One region of the Halomonas sp. B23F22_20 genome, then DNA from elsewhere that is predicted to be linked to it. Evidence: riboswitches for the same ligand, from Rfam matches in the RefSeq annotation. Region 1 holds a riboswitch; the other holds the start of a gene.
The links. Region 1 has a riboswitch for thiamine pyrophosphate ahead of ACGTN6_RS00870 (sodium:solute symporter family protein). Riboswitches for the same ligand answer to the same signal wherever they lie in the genome.
Positions count from the first base shown of each region.

Region 1 (4,595 bases):
CACCGTGGTGAACAACGCGCTGCCCGAGTTCACCTTCAATGGCGATGCGCGTCCCCACGCCGACGCGCTGGACTGGGCGCACCTCAACCAGCAGATCGAGGGCATCAACCGCGGGGCGCTGAATACCACCCGCTCGGCGCTTGACGGCATGCGCGAACGCGGTGGCGGCCGTATCCTCAATATCGGCACCAATCTGTTCCAGAACCCCGTGGTGCCCTATCACGACTATACCGCCGGCAAGGCCGCGCTCCTCTCTTTGACCCGCACGCTGTCCCATGACCTGGGGCCCGATAACATCACCGTGAACATGATCTCCGGCGGGCTCCTGCGCACCACCGACGCGTCGAGCGCGACCCCGGAAGCGGTCTTCGAGCTGATCGCGCAGAACACGCCGTTGCGCCGGGTGACCACGCCGGAGGAATTCGCCGACGCGGCCCTGTTCTTCGCCTCGCCCTGGGCGAGGGCGGTCACCGGCCAGAACCTGATCGTCGACGGCGGGCTGGTGAAAGGATGATGATGCCGCGCAGTTCCGACGAGACCCTGCACATCAACCTGTTCGTCATGGGCTGCGGCCACCATCGCGCGGCCTGGCGGCATCCCGACTCCTGCGCCGAGCGGCTCGGCGACATCGCCTATTACGAGTCGCTGGCGCGCACTGCCGAGCGCGGCAAGCTGGATGCGGTGTTCTTCGCCGACGGCATGAGCGCCGGCAGCGTGGAGGACGGCTTTCACTGGCACCTCGAACCGCTGACCGCGCTCTCCGCCATGAGTCGGGCGACCCGGCGAATCGGCCTGATCAGCACGATCTCGAGTACCTTCTACACACCGTTTCACGCGGCCAGGCTGGTGGGGTCGCTGGATCACATCTCCGGCGGGCGCGTGGGCTGGAACGTGGTGACCTCGATGTTCGACGGCGAGGCGCGCAATCATGGCTATCCGGCGATGCCCGACCACGCTGAGCGCTATGCCCGTGCCGAGGAATTCGTCGAGACCGTACTGGCGCTCTGGGACAGCTGGTCCGACGACGCCATCGAACGCGATCGGCAGGGCCGCTACGCCGATCCGCACAAGGTGCGCAAGATTCATCATCACGGCGAGCACTTCCTGGTGGACGGGCCTCTGAACCTGCCGCGACCGCCCCAGGGGCATCCGCTGCTGGTGCAAGCCGGCTCCTCGTCGCAGGGGCGCGACCTGGCGGCGCGCTACGCCGAGGCCATCTATGCGGTCGCCTACGATCTGGAGAGTGCCCAGGACTACTACCGCGACATCACGTCACGGGTGCAGGCGGCCGGCCGCGAGGCGCGGGTGCCGATCCTGCCGGGGCTCGTGACCTACGTCGGCTCCACCATGCAAGAGGCCAGGGCCAAGCAGCGCGCCCTGGACGACTGCCTACCGGTGGCGGCCTCTCTGCGTCAGCTAGGGCTGTTCATTGACCAGGACTGCAGCGACTGGGAACTGGATGCGCCGGTGCCGAGCTTGCCGCCGCTGGACGAATTCCGTGGACCCCAGGGACGTTACGCCACCATCCTGCGCATTATCGCGAGCGAAAGGCCTACCCTGCGCGAGCTGCTGGGGCGGCTCGCCGCCGGTGGCGGCCATTGCACCATGATCGGCACCCCGGAGAGCATCGCCGATGAGATGGAGCGCTGGTTCCGCGGGCGCGGCGCGGATGGCTTCAACCTGATGCCACCGTCACTGCCGTCCGGAATCGAGGATTTCGTGGATCACGTGGTGCCGGAGCTGCAGCGCCGCGGACTGTTCCGCGAGGAGTACGAATCGGCCACGCTGCGCGGCCATCTCGGCCTCGAGCGGCCGGCGAACCTGCACGCCTAGAGATTTCCGGCGCTGGGCCGTTGACTTGCGCATGAAGAGCGCCCCGTCGCGGGGCGTTCGCGTGTCGACCGGCGACCATCATCCTTCGAAGCGTCGGGCGCCGGCGCTCAGCATCGTGAAGTCGAAGCGCGGCTTCGCCGGGAGCAGTGCCAGCAGTATCAGGCCCGTCGCCACCGGGGTGAAGGTGGCGAGCAGGAACGACTCCATCAGCGTGTCCAGCGCATCACCGGGAGCCGGGAAGATCGCCAGGCCGGCGACCAGGCCACAAAGGGTGGCGAGCACCGCGGCGCGCCCGTCGAAGCGGCGGTTGAAGAGCCCGAAGAACACCGGGAAAGCGGCCGCGCAGCACAGCAGGTCGGCCTGCAGGAACAGGTACAGCACGCTGTAGCCCTGGGCGGCCACGAAGGTTACCGGCAGCGCCAACAGGCAGATCAGCCAGCGCGACAGCCGCATCAGCCGGTGGCCGCTGGCCTTGGGCAGGAGGCGCCCGCCGTCGACGGCGATCATGCTCGAGGCGGCGCTGATGGTAGTGTCGGCGCTGCTCATGACCAGTGCCAGGCCAAGGACGATCAAGCCAATGGCGAACCAGTCGGGGATATCGGCCAGCAGCACGCTGAACAGCGCGACCGAACCGTCGCCGGGCAGCCCCAGTCCCACGAATGCCAACCCGAACAGGCCCATCACGAAGATCATCGGCGCGCTCAGCAGGCCACCGAGCAGGAAGCCCAAGCGCACGGCGCGGTCGTTTCGGGCGGCATACACGCGCTGCCAGTTTCCCTGGTAGAAGAGCCCGGTCAGCATCACCGCCAGGAAGAAGGTGAGGCCGGCCTCGAGCCCGCCCGGAGCGGTGATGTCCAGTAGTTGCGGTGCGGTGGCCTTGAGGCCGTCGAGGGTGGGAGCGACGCCGCCGGCGGCCTGCCAGCCGAAGATCAGCAGCGTGCCGAGCAGCGGCATGATCACCAGCATCTGCACCTTGTCGGTGAAGATCGAGGCGCGCAGGCCGCCGTAGAGGGTGTAGAGCAGGGTAGCGGCCATCACCGCCGAACTCGTCACCCAGAGCGGCACCGGTGCCAGCAGCCCGACCATCCTGGCGATGGCGGTGATCCCCGCGGCCAGGGAGATGAACAGGTAGAACAGCATGATGGCCAGGGTGAAGGCGTACATGGGGCGCCCGTAACGGGTCATCACGAATTCGGTGAGCGAGTGTCCGCGAGGGGACAGCTCGCGCAGGCGCCTGCCCAGGGGAATCATCACCAGCCGCGGCGCCAGTGAGCCCAGCGCATAGCCGGAAATCGCGGCCAGGCCACCCCAGGTGGCCGCCTGGGCAGGGCCGAACAGGATCCAGGTCCCCATCGTCGATGCCATCAATGTCAGCACCGTGGCGGTTGCGCCCTGGCTGTTGCGCGCGATGATGAAGTCTTCCAGGTTCTCCCGGTGACGACGGGCATACAGCATACCCGGCACGGCAAACAGGACGGCGAAGGCGGTGAGCCACCAGAGGGCATTAGCGGTTGCGAGCATTGCGTTCTCCCCAGCATGGAAACGCCCGGCACGATGCCAAGCGCCGCTGCGAGAGGGCGCGAATGCGTTGGGTGAGAAGCGTGGCAGAAGGCACTTCCTTCCCTTCGCCGGCATGATCCGGATCAGGTTCGAAGGGTTACCGTCGTCGCATGGCATTGGCGCGGCGACGGAGTCTCAGTCCGTCAGGACTCCCCCAGGAATGCGATCAAGCCTAGAGACCCGGCATCGCGGGGTCAACAGGGTCGGCGAACGCCAACCCGATTAGCATGCGAATCGTCAGGCCAATGGCGTAAGATGGGCGGGCGCGACCTTCGGGGACGGACGTGCGGAGGCGCGGATGGCCCTGGGCATCGCTTGAATTGCGCCGCGGCGCCCCCATCTCATAGCGCCCCACGTGCTGCATGGCGAGCCTGTCCGCCTGTTGCTGCGGGCAGGCGTGGCGCGACATTCATTTTCTGGACGGGATCTTTCATGGCCGAACCGGCTCTGTCCATCCGTGGGTTGACCAAGGTCTACGGCAATGGCTTCCAGGCCCTCAAGGGCATCGACCTCGACGTCGCCAGAGGCGACTTCTATGCCCTGCTGGGGCCCAACGGCGCGGGCAAGTCCACCACCCTGGGGGTGGTTTGCTCGCTGGTGCAGAAGACCGCCGGCAAAGTCTCGATCTTCGGCATCGACATCGACAAGGACTTCGCCCGTGCCAAGTATCATCTGGGTGTGGTCCCCCAGGAATTCAACTTTAACCAGTTCGAGAAGGTCATCGACATCGTGATGGCCCAGGCCGGCTACTACGGCATGTCGCGCCGCGAGGCTCTGCCACGCGCCGAGGAGCTGCTGCGCGACCTGGGGCTGTGGGACAAGCGCAACGGGAGTGCCCGCATGCTCTCCGGCGGCATGAAGCGCCGGCTGATGATCGCTCGTGCCCTGATGCACCGCCCCAGGCTGCTGATTCTCGACGAGCCCACCGCCGGTGTCGACATCGAGCTGCGCCGCAGCATGTGGGAATACATGCGCCGCATCAACGAGCAAGAGGGCACCACCATCATCCTTACCACCCACTACCTGGAGGAGGCCGAGAGCCTGTGCCGGCATGTGGGCATCATCAATCACGGCGAGATCATCCGTGACACCAGCGTGCGCGAGCTGCTTGCCGAGCTGGACACCGAGACCTTCCTGCTCGACCTGGCGCATCCGCTCGAGACGCTGCCGGCGATCGAGGGCTTCGATGTCCGGCAAGTGGA
Region 1 is NZ_JBIEKH010000001.1:190,356-194,950, forward strand. It holds gene ACGTN6_RS00860 (3-oxoacyl-ACP reductase) at 1-514, shown strand, start outside; gene ACGTN6_RS00865 (LLM class flavin-dependent oxidoreductase) at 517-1,833, shown strand; gene ACGTN6_RS00870 (sodium:solute symporter family protein) at 1,912-3,354, opposite strand; TPP riboswitch at 3,437-3,559, opposite strand; gene ACGTN6_RS00875 (ABC transporter ATP-binding protein) at 3,826-4,595, shown strand, end outside.

Region 2 (4,595 bases), 160 kb from region 1:
TTCGTGATCGAGGTGCTCGGCGGCCGCACCGTGGCCTGGGATCCCCAGTCCCGCGAGGGGCGCGCCCTGCCCTGGCGCGAGGCCCTGCGCCATACCTGGCCGGGCACCCTGGCCGGCGCCCTGTGGGCCGGCATTACCTGGTGGTACACACCGACCTTCTTCTGGTGGCTGACCCCGGTATGGCTCGGCCTGATGCTGGCCGCCCCGCTAGTGCGATGGAGCAGCAGCCTGTCCCTAGGCCGCGGGCTACGCCGACGCGGCCTGCTGCTGGTACCCAGCGAGACGGCACCGCCGCCGGTGCTGCGCGACGAGACTCCGCCGCCGGTGGTCGAGGACGGCCTCGAGCCCTCGCCAACACCGAACGAGCGGCCCTGCGACATGCCGACCCAATCCTTCACCCGGGACTGGGCCCGGCCGCCGGTCACCGAGAGGCGGCCCACCCTCGGGGAATGACCCGGGGGTGTTCGTCCGCGACCAACCTGCTAGACTGGCTCGACTCGCTTGACGGGGTGCCGGTGGAACCGGCTGAGATGGCGCAGGCTCACTGAGAAGGAACTCGCAAGAGTCCGAGAGCCCAAGCGCTGGTCCCGTGGAACCTGATCCGGGTGGGTGCGGCACGGCCGCACGTGAACCGGCGTAGGGAATCAGGCGGAGGGACCGGCACCTCCTCGATGTTCTCGCCGGCCCTGCCTCCCTATTCCCCTGTGCCCACCCTCCGGATCCCGATCGCAACGGAGGCAAGATGGGCTACCGCTTCAGAGATCTCACCGCCGCCTGCCAGGACGACTGGCGCGCCTATATCGAGCATGACTTCGTGCGCACCCTCGGCGCCGGTACACTCGAGGGCGACGCCTTCCGCCACTACCTGCAGCAGGACTACCTGTTCCTGATCCACTTCGCCCGTGCCTACGCCCTGGCCGCCTACAAGAGCCGCGACCTGACCGAATTGAACCAGGCCTTCGACGGCCTGAAGACCATTCTCGACGTCGAACTGGACCTGCACCGCGGCTTCTGCCGCGACTGGGGCATCACCGAAGACGACCTGGCAGCCCTGCCCGAAGCCCGTGCCACCCTGGCCTACACCCGCTACGTGCTCGATGCCGGCAGCCGCGGCGACCTGCTCGACCTGCGGGTGGCGCTCGCGCCCTGCCTGGTCGGCTATGGCGAGATCGCGAACTGGCTTCAGGCCCAGCCGTTCACCGTGCGCGGCGACGCCAACCCCTATGAGCCCTGGATCGCCATGTACCAGAGCGAGGAGTTCCAGGCCGCCATGCGCGCCGAGATCGCCTGGCTGGACGCGAGGCTTGCCGAGGTGACGCCGGCGCGCTTCGAGCAACTGGCACGGCTGTTCCGCGACGCGACCCGGCTGGAGATCGATTTCTGGCAGATGGGGCTGGATCGCGCGGACTGAGAGATACCTGCCGGCTGAATCAGGGGCGCCGGGGACGGGTCGTAGAGGGGGTCCTACGCCAGGGGTGAGGAGCACTGCTCCGAACGGGCTGGCCAAGGATGGCCAGCACCGGCCCTGCAAGCGGAGCAGGACGCGAGAGCGCAGCAGGGCGTCGGTAGCGTACAGGGAGGTATTCACAGCGCCCCCTCGTAGACCTGTCGCCGGATCAGCCCCGGGCCACATGCACCAGATAAAAGATGATGACACGGCCCGCCATCGCGGCGGGCACCACCACGCTTGACGGGGTGCCGTTGAAGACGGCTGAGATCATGCAGCACTCGAGCATGGGTCCCGTTGAACCTGAACTGGCTAGGACCAGCGTAGGGATCAAGCGACACGCCGCCGGGCTCGGTGCCTGCGGCCAATGTCCTCCCCAGCTGTCCTCCCTGATAACACTACCCAAGCAAAGGGAGACCGACCGATGGCAAAGACCGATCATTTCCTCGCCGAGAGCGCCCGCGTCGACGCCGCCGCCGTCCAGGCCCTGCCGGGCTCGCGCAAGATCTATGTCGAGGGCTCGCGCCCCGATATTCGCGTGCCCTTCCGCGAGATCAGCCTCTCGCCGACCCGCACCTCAGGCGTGGGCCCGGATGAGCAGAACCCGCCGCTGCTGGTCTATGACACCTCAGGCCCCTACACCGACCCCGAGGCCGACATCGACCTGCGCCGCGGCCTGCCGGAACTGCGCCGAGGCTGGATAGAGGCCCGCGACGACACCGAGTTCCTCGACGGCCCGACCTCCGAGTACGGCCGCCGCCGGGCCAACGATCCGATGCTCGCCCCGCTGCGTTTCGACCTGACGCGCACGCCGCGGCGCGCCAAGGAAGGCCGGAACGTCACCCAGCTGCACTATGCGCGCCAGGGCATCATCACCCCCGAGATGGAGTTCATCGCCATCCGCGAGAATCAACGCAGGCAAGCCCTCGGGACCGAGGAAGTCGAGCGCATCCTCGGCCACCAGCACCCGGGCGAGAGCTTCGGCGCCCGCCTGCCCGAAGAAATCACCCCGGAGTTCGTGCGCGACGAGGTCGCCGCCGGCCGTGCCATCATCCCCTGCAACATCAACCACCCGGAGTCCGAGCCGATGATCATCGGGCGCAACTTCCTGGTGAAGATCAACGGCAACCTGGGCAACTCGGCGGTGACCTCCTCCATCGAGGACGAGGTCGACAAGATGACCTGGGGCATCCGCTGGGGCTCGGACACCATCATGGATCTTTCCACCGGGGCCAACATCCACGAGACCCGCGAGTGGATCATCCGCAACGCCCCGGTGCCGATCGGCACCGTGCCCATCTATCAGGCGCTGGAGAAGGTCAACGGCGTGGCCGAGGACCTGACCTGGGAAGTGTTCCGCGACACCCTGATCGAACAGGCCGAGCAGGGCGTCGACTACTTCACCATCCATGCCGGCGTGTTGCTGCGCTACGTGCCGCTGACCGCCAGGCGCACCACCGGCATCGTCTCCCGCGGCGGCTCGATCATGGCCAAGTGGTGCCTCTACCACCACCGCGAGAGCTTCCTCTACGAGCACTTCGAGGAGATCTGCGAGATCTGCAAGCGCTACGACGTGGCCTTCTCGCTGGGCGACGGCCTGCGCCCGGGCTCGGTGGCCGACGCCAACGACGAGGCCCAGTTCGCCGAGCTCGAGACCCTCGGCGAGCTGACCCGCATCGCCTGGAAGCACGACGTCCAGGTGATGATCGAGGGCCCCGGCCACGTGCCCATGCACCTGATCAAGGAGAACATGGACAAGCAGCTTGCCGAGTGCGACGAGGCACCCTTCTACACTCTGGGGCCGCTGACCACCGACATCGCACCGGGCTACGACCACATTACCTCCGGCATCGGCGCGGCGATGATCGGCTGGTACGGCTGCGCCATGCTCTGCTACGTCACGCCCAAGGAGCACCTGGGCCTGCCCAACAAGGACGACGTCAAGACCGGCATCATCACCTACAAGATCGCCGCCCACGCCGCCGACCTCGCCAAGGGCCACCCGGCCGCCCAGCGTCGCGACAACGCCCTGTCCAAGGCACGCTTCGAGTTCCGCTGGGAGGACCAGTTCAACCTCGGGCTCGATCCGGACACCGCCCGCGAGTACCACGACGAGACCCTGCCCAAGGACTCCGCCAAGGTCGCCCATTTTTGCTCCATGTGCGGGCCCAAGTTCTGCTCGATGAAGATCAGCCAGGAGGTGCGCGACTACGCCGCGGAAAACGGCCTCGAGGGCGACCGCGCGGCGGTGGAACGCGGCATGGAAGAGCAGGCCGAGAAGTTCCGCGACCAGGGCGCCGAGCTGTACAAGGAGGTCTGACCTCACGCCTCTGACGCATAACGCCGCGCCGGCAATCAGCCGACGCGGCGTTTTTTCGTCGAGACGCCTTCAGCTTCAGGTTGTCGAGGCGGCACCGACCGCCGGTTCCTCCTGCGAGTCTCGACCGCCGGGCGCGAAGCCGAGTAGCCGCAGGGCATTGAGCGTGACCAGCACGGTCGCCCCGGTATCGGCCAGGATCGCCAGCCACAGCCCGGTGATCCCCAGCACGGTGGTGACCAGGAACAGCGCCTTCAGGCCCAGGGCGATGGCGATGTTCTGGCGGATATTGGCCATGGTCGCCCGAGCCAGTCGGATCATCGCCGCCACGTCGCCCACCCGATTGCGCAGCAGGGCCCCGTCGGCGGTCTCCAGCGCCACGTCGGTGCCCGAGCCCATGGCCACGCCGACATGCGCGCTGGCGAGTGCCGGGGCATCGTTGATGCCGTCGCCGATCATCATCACTCGCTCGCCCCCGGCGAGTTCGCGAATCGCCTCGACCTTGCCTTCCGGCATCAGCTCGGCACGACGCTCGATCCCGATGGCCCCGGCGATGGCCGCCGCCGTGCGATCGTTGTCGCCGGTGAGCATCACCGCGCGCACGCCGAGCGCCGACAGCGCGGCCACGCCGTTGGCGGTGTCGCCCCGAGGCTCGTCGCGCATGGCGATCGCCCCCAGCACAACGCCCTCCTCGACCGCCACGATCACCGTCTTGCCCTCGGCTTCCAGCGCCTCGACGCTCGCGGCCAGCGACTCGGGCATCGACCAGCGTTGGGCCACGTGACGCGGCGCGCCGAGGAAGGCGTTCCGTCCGTCACGCCGGGCCTCGAC
Region 2 is NZ_JBIEKH010000001.1:26,736-31,330, reverse strand. It holds gene mdoH (glucans biosynthesis glucosyltransferase MdoH) at 1-453, shown strand, start outside; gene tenA (thiaminase II) at 743-1,411, shown strand; TPP riboswitch at 1,682-1,794, shown strand; gene thiC (phosphomethylpyrimidine synthase ThiC) at 1,872-3,767, shown strand; gene ACGTN6_RS00115 (heavy metal translocating P-type ATPase) at 3,843-4,595, opposite strand, start outside.
Region 2: another riboswitch for thiamine pyrophosphate. It lies ahead of thiC (phosphomethylpyrimidine synthase ThiC); the one in region 1 lies ahead of ACGTN6_RS00870 (sodium:solute symporter family protein).